DNA from 4 places in the Agarivorans sp. Alg241-V36 genome. Region 4 is predicted to be linked to each of the others. Evidence: predicted binding sites of a transcription regulator. Region 4 holds the regulator's gene; each other region holds the start of a gene.
What was found. Region 4 encodes sigma-54, which starts transcription at its own class of promoters, with help from an activator protein. Its sites were predicted from a motif close to GTTGGCACGNNNNTNGNNT; they were not measured.

Region 1: a site for sigma-54 is predicted at 2,321-2,339, ahead of G6R11_RS06625 (CmpA/NrtA family ABC transporter substrate-binding protein). Genes of this name have one in related genera too.
Region 2: a site for sigma-54 is predicted at 2,378-2,396, ahead of glnA (glutamate--ammonia ligase). Genes of this name have one in related genera too.
Region 3: a site for sigma-54 is predicted at 3,572-3,590, ahead of G6R11_RS05950 (PEP-CTERM sorting domain-containing protein). Genes of this name have one in related genera too.

Annotation. Positions count from the first base shown of each region.
Region 1 is NZ_UNRE01000002.1:469,775-474,152, reverse strand. Features, by position in the region: gene G6R11_RS06630 (ABC transporter permease) at 1-811, opposite strand, end outside; gene G6R11_RS06625 (CmpA/NrtA family ABC transporter substrate-binding protein) at 880-2,265, opposite strand; gene G6R11_RS06620 (sulfite exporter TauE/SafE family protein) at 2,856-3,686, opposite strand; gene G6R11_RS06615 (methionine synthase) at 3,781-4,378, opposite strand, start outside.
Region 2 is NZ_UNRE01000006.1:184,406-188,783, reverse strand. Features, by position in the region: gene G6R11_RS14930 (hypothetical protein) at 1-259, shown strand, start outside; gene typA (translational GTPase TypA) at 319-2,139, opposite strand; gene glnA (glutamate--ammonia ligase) at 2,481-3,887, shown strand; gene G6R11_RS14915 (DUF4124 domain-containing protein) at 3,992-4,378, shown strand, end outside.
Region 3 is NZ_UNRE01000002.1:328,807-333,184, reverse strand. Features, by position in the region: gene G6R11_RS05965 (efflux RND transporter permease subunit) at 1-483, shown strand, start outside; gene G6R11_RS05960 (efflux transporter outer membrane subunit) at 470-1,942, shown strand; gene G6R11_RS05955 (YiiX/YebB-like N1pC/P60 family cysteine hydrolase) at 2,040-2,645, opposite strand; gene G6R11_RS05950 (PEP-CTERM sorting domain-containing protein) at 3,019-3,531, opposite strand; gene G6R11_RS05945 (LysR family transcriptional regulator) at 3,801-4,378, opposite strand, start outside.
Region 4 is NZ_UNRE01000010.1:44,670-49,047, reverse strand. Features, by position in the region: gene lptB (LPS export ABC transporter ATP-binding protein) at 1-660, shown strand, start outside; gene G6R11_RS19530 (RNA polymerase factor sigma-54) at 713-2,212, shown strand; gene hpf (ribosome hibernation promoting factor) at 2,237-2,524, shown strand; gene ptsN (PTS IIA-like nitrogen regulatory protein PtsN) at 2,533-2,976, shown strand; gene rapZ (RNase adapter RapZ) at 3,003-3,860, shown strand; gene G6R11_RS19510 (HPr family phosphocarrier protein) at 3,865-4,116, shown strand; gene mgtE (magnesium transporter) at 4,186-4,378, shown strand, end outside.

The sequences.
Region 1 (4,378 bases), on a different contig from region 4:
CAATACCTAATGAGATACGCAAGCCGGTAAAAATCATTGGCAATGAGGCAGGAATAGCGATTTTGGTCACTTGTTTCGACCAATGTAATTGAATCACACGACCCACGTTTATCCAGTCTTTGTCAATCGAGGCTACACCAGTAGCTGTATTAATCAGCGTTGGCCAAAGTGAACATAAAGTCACGGTAATGGCCGACGTCACAAAGGATTTAGAAAACATTGGGTCACTACTTACATAAACCGCACTCACCACCATAGTCACTATGGGTAACCACGCTAAGGGAGAGACCGGTTTGAGAATTTGAATGATTGGGCTGACTGCACCATAGAGTTTCTTATTCAATCCACAGGCAACACCAATTGGAATAGCAATTAAGCTGGCCAGTATAAAGCCCGTGAATACCGTGTATAAACTAGTAAGAATCTGGTCAAAAAAGGTTTCTTTACCGGTATAAGGGCGAACTTTTATTTTAGCATCTGGGTTTTTGGCTAGTTTCTTCGCATTACGTATTTCTTGGCGTTCATAAAAGGCGACTTCTTTTGCGCGCTCCTCTTTATGCTCCACCACTAAGCCTTGATACTGCTCCCAAACTTGCGCTGGGCCAGGCAAGGTTCCTAGGCTAGTTTGCACTTTTGCCGCAGATACACTCCACAACAACAAGAACAAAGCAATCGCCAGAATAGGCAATCCAATACGCTCAAAAATTTCACTTACTTGCTGCTTTGGGTTTTCACCGCTGGCTAAACGAACCACTGGTACTACAGGGCCCAAACCTACTGTTTCTAGAGAGTGAATTAATTTATCTTTCATCACTACAACTCCTTTTGCGAATCTCGATGCCGGGCACTAGGCCCGGCCGCTCTCAATATTTATTTGGCTTAGATCTTGTCGTCTTTTTTCAAACCAATGTCGAACTTGTCTAAGTAAGCATTTGGTTTTGAGCCGTCATATACAATGTTGTCGATAAAGTGGGTTTGCGGCGGTTTAAAGCCACTCTCTGTTTCGAAATTAGGAAACTCAGAGGCATCAATTACACCATCAGCAATCAGCTCTTTTGCGGCTGTTGCGTAGATGTCTGGACGGTAAACCTTTTTAGCAATATCCATGTACCAAGAATCTGGTTTGTTATCTGAAATCTGTCCCCAACGGCGCATCTGCGTTAAGTACCAAATTGCATCACTGTAGTAAGGGTAAGTCGCGTTATAACGGAAGAATACGTTAAAGTCTGGCACTTCGCGCTTGTCACCTTTTTCGTACTCAAAGGTACCGGTCATACTGTTAGCAATAACGTCGTAATCGGCACCCACATATTGGCTTTTAGACAAGATTTTCACTGCTTCTGGGCGGTTTTTGTTGTTCTCTTCATCTAACCATTTAGCGGCGCGAATCATCGCTTTCACTACGCGAATGTGTGTATTAGGGTATTCGTCAGCCCATCCTTGGCTCACCCCAAATACTTTCTCTGGGTTATTTTTCCAAATCTCGTAATCGGTAACAACCGGTACACCAATGCCTTTAAATACAGCCTGTTGGTTCCATGGTTCACCCACACAGTAACCGTAGATTGTGCCCGCTTCCATGGTTGATGGCATTTGCGGTGGTGGGGTTACAGATAGCAATGCATCGGCATCAATTTTACCTGAGGTATCACCTTTATGAGGCGCGTAATAACCAGGGTGAATACCGCCAGCGGCTAGCCAGTAACGTAACTCGTAGTTGTGAGTAGATACTGGGAATACCATGCCCATGTTAAATGGCTTACCTTGGTCGATGTAACTATCAACTACAGGCTTAAGCGCATCGGCTTTAATTGGGTGAACTGGCTTGCCATCTTTATGCGGAACATGCGGCTTCATTTGAGCCCAAATGTCGTTAGATACGGTAATCGCGTTACCGTTTAAGTCCATGCTAAAAGCGGTGATAATGTCGGCTTTAGTACCAAAACCAATGGTGGCACCTAAAGGTTGGCCCGCCAACATGTGAGCGCCATCTAGTTCACCGGTAATTACTCGGTCTAATAATACTTTCCAGTTAGCTTGTGCTTCTAACTGAACATACAATCCTTCGTCTTCGAAATAGCCTTTTTCATACGCCACTGCAAGTGGAGCCATGTCAGTAAGTTTAATAAAACCAAACTTAAGATCTTCCTTTTCTGGCTCACCCACTTCTGCGTGACTGAAGCCAACAAAGCTGGCTGAAACCACTGCAGCGGCGATGGTCGTCTTAATGATTTTTTGTAAGCTTAATGGTGCTGATGTCTGCATTCCCTGCTCCTAATACCCATTTGGAAGTAACTAATTTGTGATAACACTTAGGGAGTAGCTAAGGACGTGCCAAGATCTAGATCACATTTTTTTAACACCAAAAATCATTAACTTACAAACACTACTACCCCTAAAGGAGTATTTCTATTTTTTTATATAATTCACTAACTTAGAACAAGCGCGCACAATTTTGGCGCACAAAAAACCACTTAACTCTAAGCGCTTTTATCGAGTTTTATATTCATTAGAGATTTTCTGGTGAAGTGAAGATCTAGCACTAGCGAAGATATTTAATTCGATTAGAAGATATCAATCTAGAAACTGGAGAGCGGAAATGTCGGGCAAACTTCACATGATTTCAAGCAACTGTATTTAGAAGGGAGTGTTGCTCATCTAGCATTACTCCCTTTTGGACTATGATGCTACAGCTTAGGCTGAGGTGTTTCACCTGATAAATGATGTTGTGCAGTGCGGCCGAAAAAAGCAGCTAACGAAGGCTACTCAAAGAAATCATCAAGAATGCAGTAAGCAAGCTCATGAAAATCTCCTAGCGTTGCAGCCTATTTCCTTATGAGTGCGCTGTACATCGCTCAAAGTAAGCTTTGGGCTAACATCCGCAAACCAGTTACAAGTAACACAACAGCAAACACTTTCTTTAACTTATTAGCATCCAACTTAGCGGCAACAAAAGCACCTAAGGGTGCAAATAACACGGTGAGAGGCACAATACAGATAAAGCCAATAAGATTGATCAATCCATAGGTACCAACAGGAGCATCTTCCGGTGTGGTTCCCAAAGCCAACATCGTTAAGGCGCCCGGTAAAGAGATCACTAAACCTATCGCTGCTGCTGTGCCTACGGCCTTGTGGGCTGGGTAGTTGTATAGCGTGAGCAAGGGAACAGAAATGGTGCCACCGCCAATGCCTACCATGGAGCTAAAGAAACCAATTGATGTGCCCATGGTGGTTTGCCCGATGTTGCCAGGTAGTTTGTTGAATAGCGCTGACTTGCCCGTTCTAAATAGCATGTTTAGAGCCGACAGCGTCGCAATAATACCAAACAACAAGGTAAGCCATGTGCCGTCTACACGGGTAACCAGCAAACTTCCTAATAAAACGCCAACAAGAATAAATACTCCCCAACTTTTGAGCAGTTCAAAGTCTACGTTACCCTTTTTATTGTGTGAACGAATGGAACTGATGGAGGTTGGAATTATGGTAGCCAACGAGGTGGCAGTGGCAATTAGCATGGCTGATTCTGGCGAAACGCCAAAACCTTGAAATAAGAAAAACAAAACCGGTACGATAACAATTCCGCCGCCCACGCCCAGTAAGCCAGCTAAAAAACCTGCGAATACTCCAGTAGCAACCAAAGCTAAAACAGTGGGAAGATTACCGGCTAAAAAATCAATGATGTTCATGAATGTCTACTTTTAAAGTCTATATAAAGATATTTTGCAATACCGACAAAGGGGCCTAAGCCCCTTCATTTTGTTTTTGCCTAATAACGTTGAGTTAGGCAGCTAACTCTTTTCGAACAATGTCGGCACCGGCACTTAAAGCCTGAAGCTTTCCCCTTGCCACTTCACGAGATAAAGGAGCCATGCCACAGTTAGTGCAGGGATAAAGCTTATCTGCATCCACATATTTAAGCGCTTCTCTTAAAGTACTCGCCACTTCCTCTGGCGTTTCAATCTCGTTAGTTGCAACATCAATGGCACCAACCATGATTTTTTTACCACGAACTAATTCAAGCAATTCAAGAGGAACGCGAGAGTTGTGACACTCGAGAGAAACAATGTCGATATTCGATTGTTGAAGTTTAGGAAACACTTCTTCGTACTGGCGCCATTCAGAGCCTAGTGTTTCTTTCCAATCGGTGTTGGCCTTAATGCCATAGCCATAGCATATGTGAACCACTGTTTCACAATTAAGCCCTTCTATTGCCCTTTCTAAACAAGCAATCCCCCATTCATTTACTTCGTCAAAAAACACGTTAAAAGCAGGTTCGTCAAATTGAATTATATCCACACCAGCGGCTTCTAATTCTTTTGCTTCTTGATTAAGGATCTTGGCAAATTCCCAAGCTAAATATTTTCGGCTTTTATAGTGG
Region 2 (4,378 bases), on a different contig from region 4:
AGATGGAACTGAACAACAAGAAAGATTAAATAATGATCACCGAATCTTTACTTATCTGGGTAAAACTACTTACAGCTACGGCGAGTTAAATTTTGAAGATTGTATTTTAGTTTTAAGGCAAAGAAACCACCGACACTCGCAGGGTATACGTACTAACAACGAATTTGTTAAATATTGTAAAGATGTCGGCTTTGTTGAAATTCACTCAATGGGCCGGCGATATAAAGCCACATCCATCTCTGTAGCTGGAAATCCCTAGATTTCCCTTGTTCAGACAAAAAAGGCAGCCTAGGCTGCCTTTTTAACGCTAAGTCAAGATTAAGACTTAGGCGGACGACCAGCGCGTTTACGCTCGTTTTCAGTTAAGTGGCGCTTACGAATACGGATATTCTCCGGCGTTACTTCTACTAATTCATCGTCATCAATAAACTCAAGCGCTTGCTCAAGGGTCATTACGATTGGTGGTGACAGTACCTGCGCTTCATCAGTACCTGATGCACGTACGTTAGTTAGCTGCTTACCTTTCAAACAGTTAACGGTAAGGTCGTTATCGCGAGTGTGAATACCCACTACCTGACCTTCATATACTTCATCAGCATGCTGAGTAAACAAACGACCACGCTCTTGAAGATTAAACAAAGCGTAAGTCAGTGCTTTACCTGTAGCGTTAGAAATCAATACACCATTTTGGCGCTGACCAATTACACCACCTTTATGCGGACCATAGTGATCAAAAGTATGGTAGAGCAAACCTGAACCTGAGGTTAAGGTCATGAATTCCGTTTGGAAGCCAATCAAGCCACGAGAAGGAATCATAAAGTCCATACGAATACGGCCTTTACCATCAGGAGACATATCAGTTAACTCACCTTTACGTAAGCCAAGCTGCTCCATAATGCTACCTTGATGCTCTTCTTCAACATCAATAGTGACTACTTCGTATGGTTCTTCTAGGTTGCCGTCTACGGTGCGTAGAATTACTTCTGGGCGAGATACCGCCAGCTCGAAACCTTCACGACGCATGTTTTCAATCAAGATACCTAAGTGCAGCTCACCACGACCAGATACACGGAACTTATCTGGATCTTCAGTTTCTTCTACACGCAAGGCTACGTTGTGTACCAACTCTTGTTGTAAACGCTCAAGAATATTTCGTGAAGTAACGTATTTACCTTCTTTACCAGCAAACGGAGAGGTGTTTACTTGGAAAGTCATAGTTACGGTAGGTTCGTCTACAGAAAGTGCCGGTAGCGCTTCTACGTTACTCTGATCACAAATCGTATCAGAAATTTTCAACTCACCTAAGCCAGTAATAGCGATGATGTCACCAGCATTGGCTTCTTTCACTTCGTGACGATCAAGGCCTAAGTAGCCCAATACTTGGCCTACTTTACCGTTACGGGTTTTACCATCGGCACCGATAACAGTGATTTGTTGATTAGTTTTGATTGAACCGCGTGATACGCGACCAATTCCGATAACACCTACATAAGAGTTGTAGTCAAGTTGTGAGATTTGCATTTGCAAACCTTCGCCTGGCTTAGCTTCTGGTGGTGCAACATTATCAACGATAGCTTGGAACAGAGGTTCCATGTTATCTGTCTCAACACCTTCTTCTGAGCTAGCCCAGCCGTTTAGCGCTGATGCGTAAACAACTTGGAAGTCTAACTGGTCATCGGTAGCACCTAAGTTATCGAACAAATCGAATACTTGGTCCATTACCCAATCAGGACGTGCGCCTGGCTTATCGATTTTGTTAATTACCAGAATAGGTTTTAAACCTTGAGCAAATGCTTTCTGAGTAACAAAACGAGTTTGTGGCATTGGGCCTTCTTGGGCGTCTACCAACAACAATACTGAATCAACCATAGACAAAACACGTTCTACCTCACCACCGAAGTCTGCGTGTCCAGGGGTGTCTACGATGTTGATGTGGTAATCGTTCCACTCAATCGCCGTGTTTTTTGCCAAGATGGTAATACCACGTTCTTTTTCAAGATCGTTCGAGTCCATTACCCGCTCTTCAGCATCACCACGCGTTTGTAGGGTTCCAGATTGCTGCAATAGTTTGTCTACCAGGGTAGTCTTCCCGTGGTCTACGTGAGCAATAATGGCGATGTTTCTTAACTTATCTAGCACGGCTTTCAGCCCTTTTTATTGTGAGGTAAAAGTAAAAAGTGCGCCATTGTACATATAAACGGCAAATTCTCATAGTTTTAAGTTGATCACGGTTTTTCAGCTACCCAATTAGGGTATGATAGCTAGGGCCAAAAACTCACTGCACCAAAATGGACAAGAATAGCACCAACAAAGTGCAAAGCTCTGCACTAAATTGATGCCTTATCAATTTTTAGCCATGTAAATCAGCACTTTATGTGTTGGCACAGTTTTAGCTTTATGCAACACAACCACGATTATTCGTATAAATAACTATTAAATCGATTGAACCATCAATTTTGATGACACCGGAGGTTAAAAACATGTCTGCAGAAGTTTTAGCTTTGCTTAAAGAGCAAGAAGTTAAATTTGTTGACCTACGCTTTACCGATACTAAAGGTAAAGAGCAACACGTATCTATTCCATCTCACCAAGTTGACGAAGATTTCTTCTCAGACGGTAAAATGTTTGATGGCTCTTCAATCTCAGGTTGGAAAGGCATTAACGAATCAGACATGGTATTGATGCCTGACGCAGCAACAGCTGTATTAGACCCATTCACTGAAGAAGTTACTCTAAACATTCGTTGTGACATTCTTGAGCCTTCTACAATGCAAGGTTACGACCGTGACCCACGCTCTGTAGCTAAGCGCGCTGAAGAGTACATGCGCTCTACTGGTATTGCTGATGCAGCATACTTCGGTCCAGAGCCAGAGTTCTTCTTGTTTGACGATGTTAAATACAAAACTGACATGTCAGGTTCTATGTACAAAATTGATGCTGATGAAGCATCTTGGAACTCAGACAAGCACTTCGAAGACGGTAACACTGGTCACCGTCCTGGCGTTAAAGGCGGTTACTTCCCAGTAGCTCCAGTTGATTCTTCACAAGACCTACGTTCAGCAATGTGTCTAGTTCTTGAAGAAATGGGTCAAACTGTTGAAGCTCACCACCACGAAGTAGCAACTGCTGGTCAGAACGAAATCGCAACTTTATTCAACTCTATCGTTGAAAAAGCTGATGAAACTCAGGTTCTTAAGTATGTTGTTCACAACGTAGCTCACGCTTACGGTAAAACAGCAACCTTTATGCCTAAGCCAGTTGTTGGTGATAACGGTAGCGGTATGCACGTTCACCAATCAATTTGGAAAGACGGCGAAAACTTATTTGCTGGCGACCTATACGGCGGCCTATCTGAAACTGCATTGTTCTACATTGGCGGTATCATCAAGCACGCAAAAGCAATTAACGCTTTTGCTAACGCTTCTACTAACTCTTACAAGCGTTTAGTACCTGGCTTCGAAGCACCTGTTATGCTTGCTTACTCAGCACGTAACCGTTCAGCTTCTATCCGTATTCCAGTAGTACCATCGCCTAAAGCGCGTCGTATTGAAGTACGTTTCCCTGACCCAACAGCTAACCCATACCTAGCATTCTCTGCAATGTTGATGGCTGGCCTTGACGGGATCAAAAACAAAATCCACCCTGGCGATGCTATGGACAAGGATTTGTACGACCTACCTGCAGAAGAAGCAGCTGAAATCCCGCAAGTGGCAACTTCACTTGAAAATGCACTAGCTTGCCTAGACGCAGACCGCGATTTCTTAACCGCTGGCGGCGTGTTCAGCAACGATTACATCGATTCTTACATCGCATTGAAATCTGCTGACGTTGAGCGCATCAACATGACAACTCACCCAGTTGAGTTTGAATTGTACTACAGCGTATAAACAAAACGTTACACGGCTTAAAAAACCCGCTTTAAAGCGGGTTTTTTTATTGCTTTTCAATACGTTTTTGCCCACCTTTAGCAAATTGAATGGAGGAATTATCAATGAGCAAATGGTTTGCTATAGCTTTATTAATCAGCGGCGCAGTCTTTGGCGTTCAAGCGGCTGACAAAATTTACCAATGGGTGGATGAAAATGGTATTACCCATTTCTCTGACCGTCCCCAAGTTGGCGCAACAGAACTAAAAGTTGATGTGGCACCACCAGCCACCGACGGCCCAATTGTTACACCGCGCACGCCACTGAAGAAGAAACAAAAACCCATTCAGTATCAAGTTAATATTACCAGCCCAAGCCACGAGCAAACCATTCGTGACAACGAAGGTAAAATATCAATCAGTGCTAGCTCTACACCGGTGCCCCTAAACAGCATGGGCTACAAGTTGGTGCTTGATGGTGTACCACAAGGGCAAATCACTAAAATGGGTAGC
Region 3 (4,378 bases), on a different contig from region 4:
ATGGTGGCGCTATTTAACGGCTTTAAACAACCTGCAATTATTCTCATTACCTTGCCGCTAGCCGCCATTGGTTGTGCTTGGACGCTGTTCTTCTTCGATAAACCCTTTGGTTTTATGGCGCTCACCGGTGCCGTGGCCTTATCGGGAATGATCATCAAAAACGGTATCGTGCTAATAGATCAAATTGAGTTAGAGCGTAAACAAGGTAAAGGCATTAGCGAAGCCATAGTAGAGGCCACAATCAACCGCACCATGGCAATTTCTATGGGCGCGCTAACCACAGTATTGGGCATGGTACCGCTGCTAAGCGACCGCCTATTTGACCAAATGGCAGCCATTATTATTGGCGGTTTAGTGGTGGCGACCTTCTTGTCATTAATCATCATGCCTGCTTGGTATCGGATCTTTTACCGTGAGCCCAAAACAGCACCTAAAGAACAAGATCTAACAGTAAGTTCGGAGCTTAACCATGAACAAAACTAAGCCTTTAACTAAGCGCAAAGCGCTTTCGATAATGGTGATCTCGGTATTAGCAACGGCTTGTGCTAGTTCGCCCGAATACCAAATGCCAGATGCTGAAATGGATTCAATTTATTCGGATCAGCACGCTAATCAGTTTGTTAACCAACAAAACCTTGAGGCCGGTTGGTGGCAACAGTTTAACGATCCGCTTTTGAATGACTTGGTGGTGCAAGCTCAGCAACAGAATTTAAACATCAAAATGGCGGCCAATCGCGTTCAAGCGGCGCAAGCTTACCGCAGTGCGGTAGCGTCATTTAAAGTACCCACCGTAAACTTGGGCGGTGGCTATACCAGCTACCAACTCAGTAAAAACGATCCTTTAGCTGGTCCAGCGTTCGGTATTGAAAATCCCATATCGGGCGGAGAGTTCGACTTAATTGAGCGCCAAAACGGCGGCTTTTTTGCCGGCGTAAATGTAAGCTGGGAAATGGATCTATTTGGCCGCATAGACAAACAAGTTAAGGCTGCCGAGATTAGAGGTGAGCAGGCTGAGATTTATCATCAAGGCATGCACACCTTGGTAAGTGCAGAGATCATTAATAACTACCTGCAATACCGCGGCGCTCAACAACGCATAGCCATTGCCAAACGTAATATTAGTGAGCAAGAAACCGTACTAAAACTGGTTAAGTCACTTAGTGCCAGCGGTTATGGTTCTGACATGGATGTGGCAAAAGCCGAGAGTGCACTGGCCTTAAGCCGTGCCGCCCTGCCCCAACTTAACAGCGCGGAAAGCGTTCACTTAAATCGCATGGCCTTAGTGCTTGCACAAACACCTACCAGCTTGGCAGAGCAACTTGGGGAGCCAGAAGCCCTGCCAAACTTTGAAGGGCTTATCCCATTAGGTCTACCTTCTGATTTACTTAACCAGCGTCCGGACATCAACATTGCCGAACGTGAAATGGCGGCGGTAAATCAAGAGCTAGCGGCCAGTATGGTGGCTGGCTACCCACGCTTTTTCTTAACGGGTGGGCCGGGCCTAAGTGCTGAGAACTTTGATGATTTATTCAAAGCAGACTCAGCCACTTGGCTGGCGAGTATAGGTGTGCAATGGACCTTGTTTGACGGCGGACGAAACGATGCCTTAATAGATATGCAGCAGCAGCGGTTTAATAACAGCGCCCTACATTATCAACAAACGGTAAATGCAGCCTTTGTGGAAGTAGAAACCATGTTAATGGCCTACGGCAACAGCCAAGTATTTGCTCAAAGCATCGACCATGCGAGTAGCCAAGCCGATCTCGCTTTAAGTAAAGCTAACTCGCTATACCGAGCTGGCCTACTGGACCACTTGGCAGTACTCGATGCACAACGCCAGCAAAATTTGCTGCAAGACGCACAAGTGCTTGCTCAACTGCAAACAGCTAACACCATTGTTGGCCTACATAAAAGTTTAGGGGGTGACTGGACGATGCAATAAGTTTGGTCATGTTGACGCTTTGGCAGGTAAGCCTAATTAGCTAGCCTGTTCTCGTTTCGCTAATTAGCCAAAGCGTCCTTTTTACACAAAGTGTTGTTTATATATCTGAAAACAAATCTATTTCTGGTGATAAATAAAAGCCATCATTTAGTTGGGTAAGCTGTTTTTCTGACAGATTAGCTGGCGTGTATTCATTAGAGGGCTTGTGTTTATCTAATAGGCCAATGTGCTGATAAGCCGCGGCAACCAACTCACTGCAAAACAGTGAATCTAAGTTTTCTTGATTCTCACCAAATGGACCTTCCCAACCCGCTCGAGCTAGTTCCCAAAAGTCTTGTTCATAATGGCGCAGCTTCAAGCGCTCAAGCAATTGCATTAACTTAGCTAAGTGTTCGCCGGACAAATTCCCACCGAGTAATTGGCGAATAGAAATACTCCCCAAATGCTGTTTCACTCGCTGATGAAGCGGTACTACCTGCACACCGTTACTGGCTTGCTTAGTATATAAGCAGGTGTCTTTGGAATCGGGAATGGCTTCCCATAAGGTGACAAAATCGTAGCCTTCTAATTCCAGCACCATTCCAACATGGGTCCACTTACTAAAGGTACCGTAGCGAATAATGTCACTACCTAAACCTTTACCAGAAAAAAACACCAAGTCGCCGGTTTTAAGTTGTTTGGCTAATGGGGTGGCCTTTAGCATCCTGCTAACTCTCTCGATAGTCCTAAGGGTCTGTTGACCTTTGGTGTTGAAATTTTGTTCGAGATAAGCGGACTTTAATCGCGGCGAACACTTTGAAACCTAGTGGGCTAAGTAAGAAGTGTTCAACAAAGAGTAAAGTTCGCTTATCCGAACCCTCCGGGCAGTATTTGTTAGCCATTTAATTAGCGTTAGTGAGCGATTATTGAGCCCACTCAACTTCACGCTCACTGCCTTGCCTAAATGGCTAACAAATTGCTGAAAAAACCATCAGCAAAGATCAACAGACCCTAATTAGCTTTATATGATAAAAGTAAAAAGCCCGCAATAGTGCGGGCTTAAATCAAAAAAATTCAAATAGATTGAGTGATTATGCTTAAGTTTTGCGGCGCAATACTAAGCCACATAAACCTAATAACATAATTGCCAAGCTAGCTGGCTCATTAACTTGCGCAGGCAAAGAAAGGTTATTAAGGCGCACTAATACAGTATCTTGATAGCCGCCATTTGGTGTGCTTACAAGCGGGTCATTATAATCACAATGGCTATGACTATTATCAAAGTACTGGGCTGCACATTTATTACCATTGCTAAATAAGTTTTTAGCTGGGACATTGGCAAGCTCTAGTGCGCTAGCAAAACGCCAAGTGCTTACACCTAAGGCGGCATTAAGTGCATCGTCGTAAAGACCACCGGCATATTCCCAGTTGTCGACCAACTGACTACAACCGCCGGAACAGGGTGATGCCCATACCCAATCAAAGATATCACTGCTTACAATCACATCTTCTAGAGGATCTAGAGCAATTACCGTTGCTGCTGATTGTTGTGAAAATACCATGCTTGAGATAAACATGGCGAAAAGAGTGATTTTTTTTATTTGTTTCATTTTCCGCTTTCCTTGCTTTAGTTTGTTAGCAGGCGCGTAAATGCAAAAAATATGCCTATATATCAACACCTTTACTTACATGTACTTAGGTAAAAAAACCACAGCCATCAATTGATACATGTAAAAATAACTGACAGTTATTAAAGCATAAGAATTATAATAAACATTATTTTCAATAGCTTGTTAACTCAGTTTCTACATTTTTTAGCTTTTAGGTGAACGGGAAGCTAAACGTGATATTAATCACAATGTATCCGGTAAGAATTAACTCAGCTTTGGGCTAAGCACTGCTGCATAATATCGGTCACTAAGTTAAAGCGAGCGGCTAAACGCTGATAGCGACGCTGTACCAAATAGATGGTTTCACTTACTGGATGACTTAAACGGCTAGCACAAATTAGCTCGGGTTTGGCGAAAGCCGCTACCGCATGCGCAGGTAGAACAGTAAAACCTAAACCCAAGGCTATCGGCTCCAAAATCAAGCCGATTTGGTTGGAAAAACCGCGCAGTTTAAATTGACTGGTTTGCTCAAATTCCGCGTAATTTGCCGACAATAGCAATTGCGAATGATGCGCCCCGTCGGGGTGGTCCACATAACCTAAATCCAATAGTTCCTTCCAGCTAGGATTCTTATACTGTGCCGGCGTAACCAATACCAACGCTTCTTCTGCAAAAACTTGGGTAGACAACTCGCTTAAGGTGCTGGGGCGGGTAATAAAGCCGAGGTCAAGCTGGCGATCAGCCAGCATTTGCTCAATGCTGGCATTAGGCGCAAATTTGTAGTCAAACACCAAATCTGGATGCTTTACCTGTAGATTCAGTAAGTTGGGGTAGAGCTTTAAGCCAA
Region 4 (4,378 bases):
AGTTTAAATGTAGAAACAGGAAAAATTGTCGGTCTACTGGGACCAAATGGTGCCGGTAAAACAACCACTTTCTACATGGTTGTTGGCCTAGTGCCACGCGACCAGGGCCGAATACTGATCGACGACGATGATATTTCCAGTACAGCCATGCACACTCGCGCACGCAAAGGCATTGGCTACCTTCCGCAAGAAGCCTCTATTTTCCGCCGTTTATCGGTTGAGAAAAACATTCTTGCAGTATTAGAAACTCGTAAAGACCTCGATAAAGAACAACAAATCGGTGCGTTAGACGATCTGCTGGAAGAATTTCATATTGGTCATATTCGCAAAAACCTCGGCATGAGCTTGTCGGGTGGCGAACGCCGAAGAGTCGAGATTGCCCGAGCGCTTGCGGCCGCCCCTAAGTTTATTTTGCTTGACGAACCCTTTGCAGGGGTAGATCCTATTTCTGTTATCGATATTAAAAAGATTATTGAACACCTGCGTGATCGCGGTCTAGGTGTACTCATTACCGACCACAATGTGAGAGAAACTCTCGATGTTTGTGAGCATGCCTATATCGTTAGCCAAGGCGAATTGATAGCCTCAGGAAAACCAGAAGAAATTCTTGAAAACGAGCATGTGAAACGAGTTTATCTCGGCGAACAATTCAAGCTATAGTTAAAGTGTAAGTTTTCAAAAACACAATAAGAAGAAGGAACAGCGGTAGTTAATGAAAGCATCTTTGCAGTTGCGTCTTGGTCAGCAGTTAACCATGACTCCCCAGTTACAACAGGCCATTCGCTTACTCCAGCTTTCAACACTGGATTTACAGCAAGAGATTCAAGAGGCTCTGGAAAGTAACCCTCTACTTGAGGCGGATGAGTCTCACGCGAGTGATGGTGACACAACTGACGCTAAATCAGCCAATGAGAAATCTACCGAAGCTGAATCCACCGCCGATATAGACAATAGTCAAATTGAAGCTGGCGATGCCATTAACCAAGAAACCGTCTCCGATGACTTACCGGTTGATTCCACTTGGGATGATATCTACAGCGCCAGTTCAGCCCCTGCTAGTTCTTCAAGCGGTGCGGCGAGTGATGACAACGACATGGTGTTTCAAGGCGAAACTGTCGATTCCCTGCAAGATCACTTGTTATGGCAAATGCAACTCACTCCTTTTAGCGAAGTGGACCAAGCCATTGCCTTAGCGATTATTGATGCGGTAGATGAATCCGGTTATCTCACCCAAGATTGCGAGCAACTGCTCGAAGGCCTGCGTTCTAGTGACAATAACGACTTAGACGTAGAATTAGATGAAGTAGAAGCGGTACTAAAACGCATTCAACACTTTGACCCTGTTGGCATTGCTGCCAGATCCTTGCAAGAATGTTTACTCATTCAACTAAGCCGTTTTGTCGAAGACACGCCATGGCTAGCAGAAGCCAAAGATGTAGTGTCCAACCACATTGATGTCTTGGCCAATCGTGATTTTCGTTTACTGGCACGCAAAACCAAACTTAAAGAAGATCAACTGCGCGAAGTTATGCGCTTGATTCACACACTTGAGCCGCGCCCAGGTAATGCCGTAGAGCCAAATCAAGCACAATATGTGATTCCAGACGTCTCGGTCATAAAGCGTCAAGGCCGTTGGGTTGTTGAACTCAACCCAGATGCAATGCCTAAACTACGCGTAAACTCTCACTATGCTTCGTTAAGTAAAACCTCTAATGCCACCGATACCCAGTTTATCCGTAGCCATTTACAAGAAGCTAAGTGGTTTATTAAAAGTATTGAAAGCCGTAACGAAACCCTATTAAAAGTATCCAACTGCATTGTTCATCATCAACAGGCATTTTTTGAATATGGCGAAGAAGCCATGAAGCCAATGGTACTGAACGATGTAGCCGAAGCCGTTGAAATGCATGAATCAACCATTTCCCGGGTTACCACCCAAAAATTCATGCATACACCTCGCGGTATCTTCGAGCTTAAATATTTCTTTTCTAGCCATGTGGCTACCGATGGTGGTGGTGAATGCTCATCAACTGCCATTCGTGCATTAATTAAGAAACTGGTAGCTGCCGAAAATACCAGTAAACCACTCAGCGATAGCAAAATTGCTGATATTTTGGCAGATCAGGGGATCAAGGTGGCAAGACGTACGATTGCTAAATATCGTGAGTCTTTAGCAATTCCACCTTCTAACCAACGTAAGAGCCTTATCTAAGGACAATAAAAGGGGAAGATATCTATGCAAATTAACCTTACTGGACACCACGTAGAAATAACTGAATCTTTGAAAGAATATGTCCACACCAAGTTTGCCAAACTCACCCGACGATTCGATCAGATTAACAATGTTCACGTCATCTTAAACGTAGAAAAACTAAACCAAATAGCTGAAGCGACATTGCACCTTAACGGCGGCGAAGTATTTGCAACCTCTGAGCATTCTGACATGTATGCCGCCATCGACAGTCTGATTGACAAGCTTGATCGCCAAGTCATCAAACATAAAGAAAAACTCAACAAACGTTAGTCACCCCAATGCAACTAAATAAAGTACTTAGCTTGGACTGCACTCAAAGTGCAGTTCAATGCTCTTCCAAAAAGCGCGCCCTAGAAATCGTTAGCGAACTAGCTGCCAAACAGCTTGATACCACTACCCAATGCATTTTCGAGAGCTTATTAAGTCGAGAAAAAATGGGCAGTACAGGTATTGGCCAAGGCATCGCTATTCCTCATGGCCGTATCGACAACCAACATCAAGCCACCGCGGTTTTCTTGCGTTGTGATCCACCCATTTCATTTGATGCTATTGATAATAAACCGGTAGATTTAGTTTTTGCACTATTGGTACCCGAAGATCAATGTAAGCAACATCTTAATACTCTTGCTCAAGTAGCTGAAAAACTTAACGATAAGCAAGTATGTAAACAACTTCGTTGTGCACAAAGTGATGACGAATTGTACGACATCATGGTAGCCTAATACTCTAATCAGCCTTAGGGATAATCATGGAACTGATCATCGTTAGTGGGCGCTCGGGTTCAGGAAAAACCGTCGCCTTAAGAGTATTAGAAGATCTTGGCTACTACTGCGTCGATAATTTGCCAGTAGTACTGTGGCAATCGCTTATCGATAACTTAATAAAGACCTATAGCAAAGTTGCCATCAGTATCGATATTCGTAACCTCCCTGATGAACTTTCTCCGGTTGGCCAACTCATTCGAGATGCCGGCCCCAAGGTAAATTTACTGAGTATCTTTTTAGATGCCAAAGACGAAGCGCTGATTCGCCGCTACAGTGAAACGCGCCGAGTTCACCCACTAAGTCGAAGCGACTTATCCTTGGCTGAAGCTATAGAATCTGAAACCGAGCTATTAGCGCCAATTTCTAGAAATGCTGATTTACGCATCGATACCTCACGTTTATCGGTGCATGAACTAAGCGGCTTGATTCGCTCGCGGGTTACTGGCGATCAACAGCAACAGCTGATTTTAGTATTCGAATCCTTTGGTTTTAAAAATGGCGTACCTAATGATGCAGACTACATGTTTGATGCGCGTTTTTTGCCTAACCCCCATTGGCAAGAGGAGCTGCGTCCACTTACCGGCTTAGACAAAGCCGTGCAAGAGTATTTGTCTGCGCAGCCTTTAGTTAACCAATACGTCGAGCAAATCAGCCAGCTATTAGAATCTTGGTTACCGCATTTGGAAGCCAATAACCGCGCCTACTTAACCATTGCCATTGGTTGTACCGGTGGTCAACATCGCTCGGTGTATGTCGCTGAGCAGCTGGCTAGCCACTTTAGCGCCCAGCGAAAAGTGCAACGACGTCACCGCACCCTGGAGCATCGCCTTGAAGCTCACTAGACAAATGGTTGTTAAAAACAAACTAGGCTTGCATGCACGCCCAGCAACAAAGTTAGTAGAACTAGCGCAACAGTTTGACGCTGAACTCACCATCATTGATGGCGAGAAAACCGCATCTGCCGCCAGTGTCATGGGCTTATTAGTGTTAGCCAGCGCCCAAGGAAGTACCTTAACCATTGAGTCGGAGGGAGCCGACGCAGAAGCCGCGTTGGATGCGGTACAAGCCTTGGTGGAAGCCAACTTCAACGAAGAATAAATCAATACGCAACAAAGCCGAGCTACAATTAGCAAGCGGTACATGCCAACAAAACAATAGGGATCGCTTATGCCTGAAGAGATGGAGTTAAACCCTAATCAGCACAAACGCTTACAGGAGCTAAATCAAGCTCTAGACAGTGGAATGTTCGTGCATGTTAGGCGCATGCTTCATCAAATGCCTCCCTGTGACGTAGCGCTATTGCTTGAATCCAGTCCACCAGCAGGGCGTAAAGTACTTTGGCAACTTACCGATCCAGAGC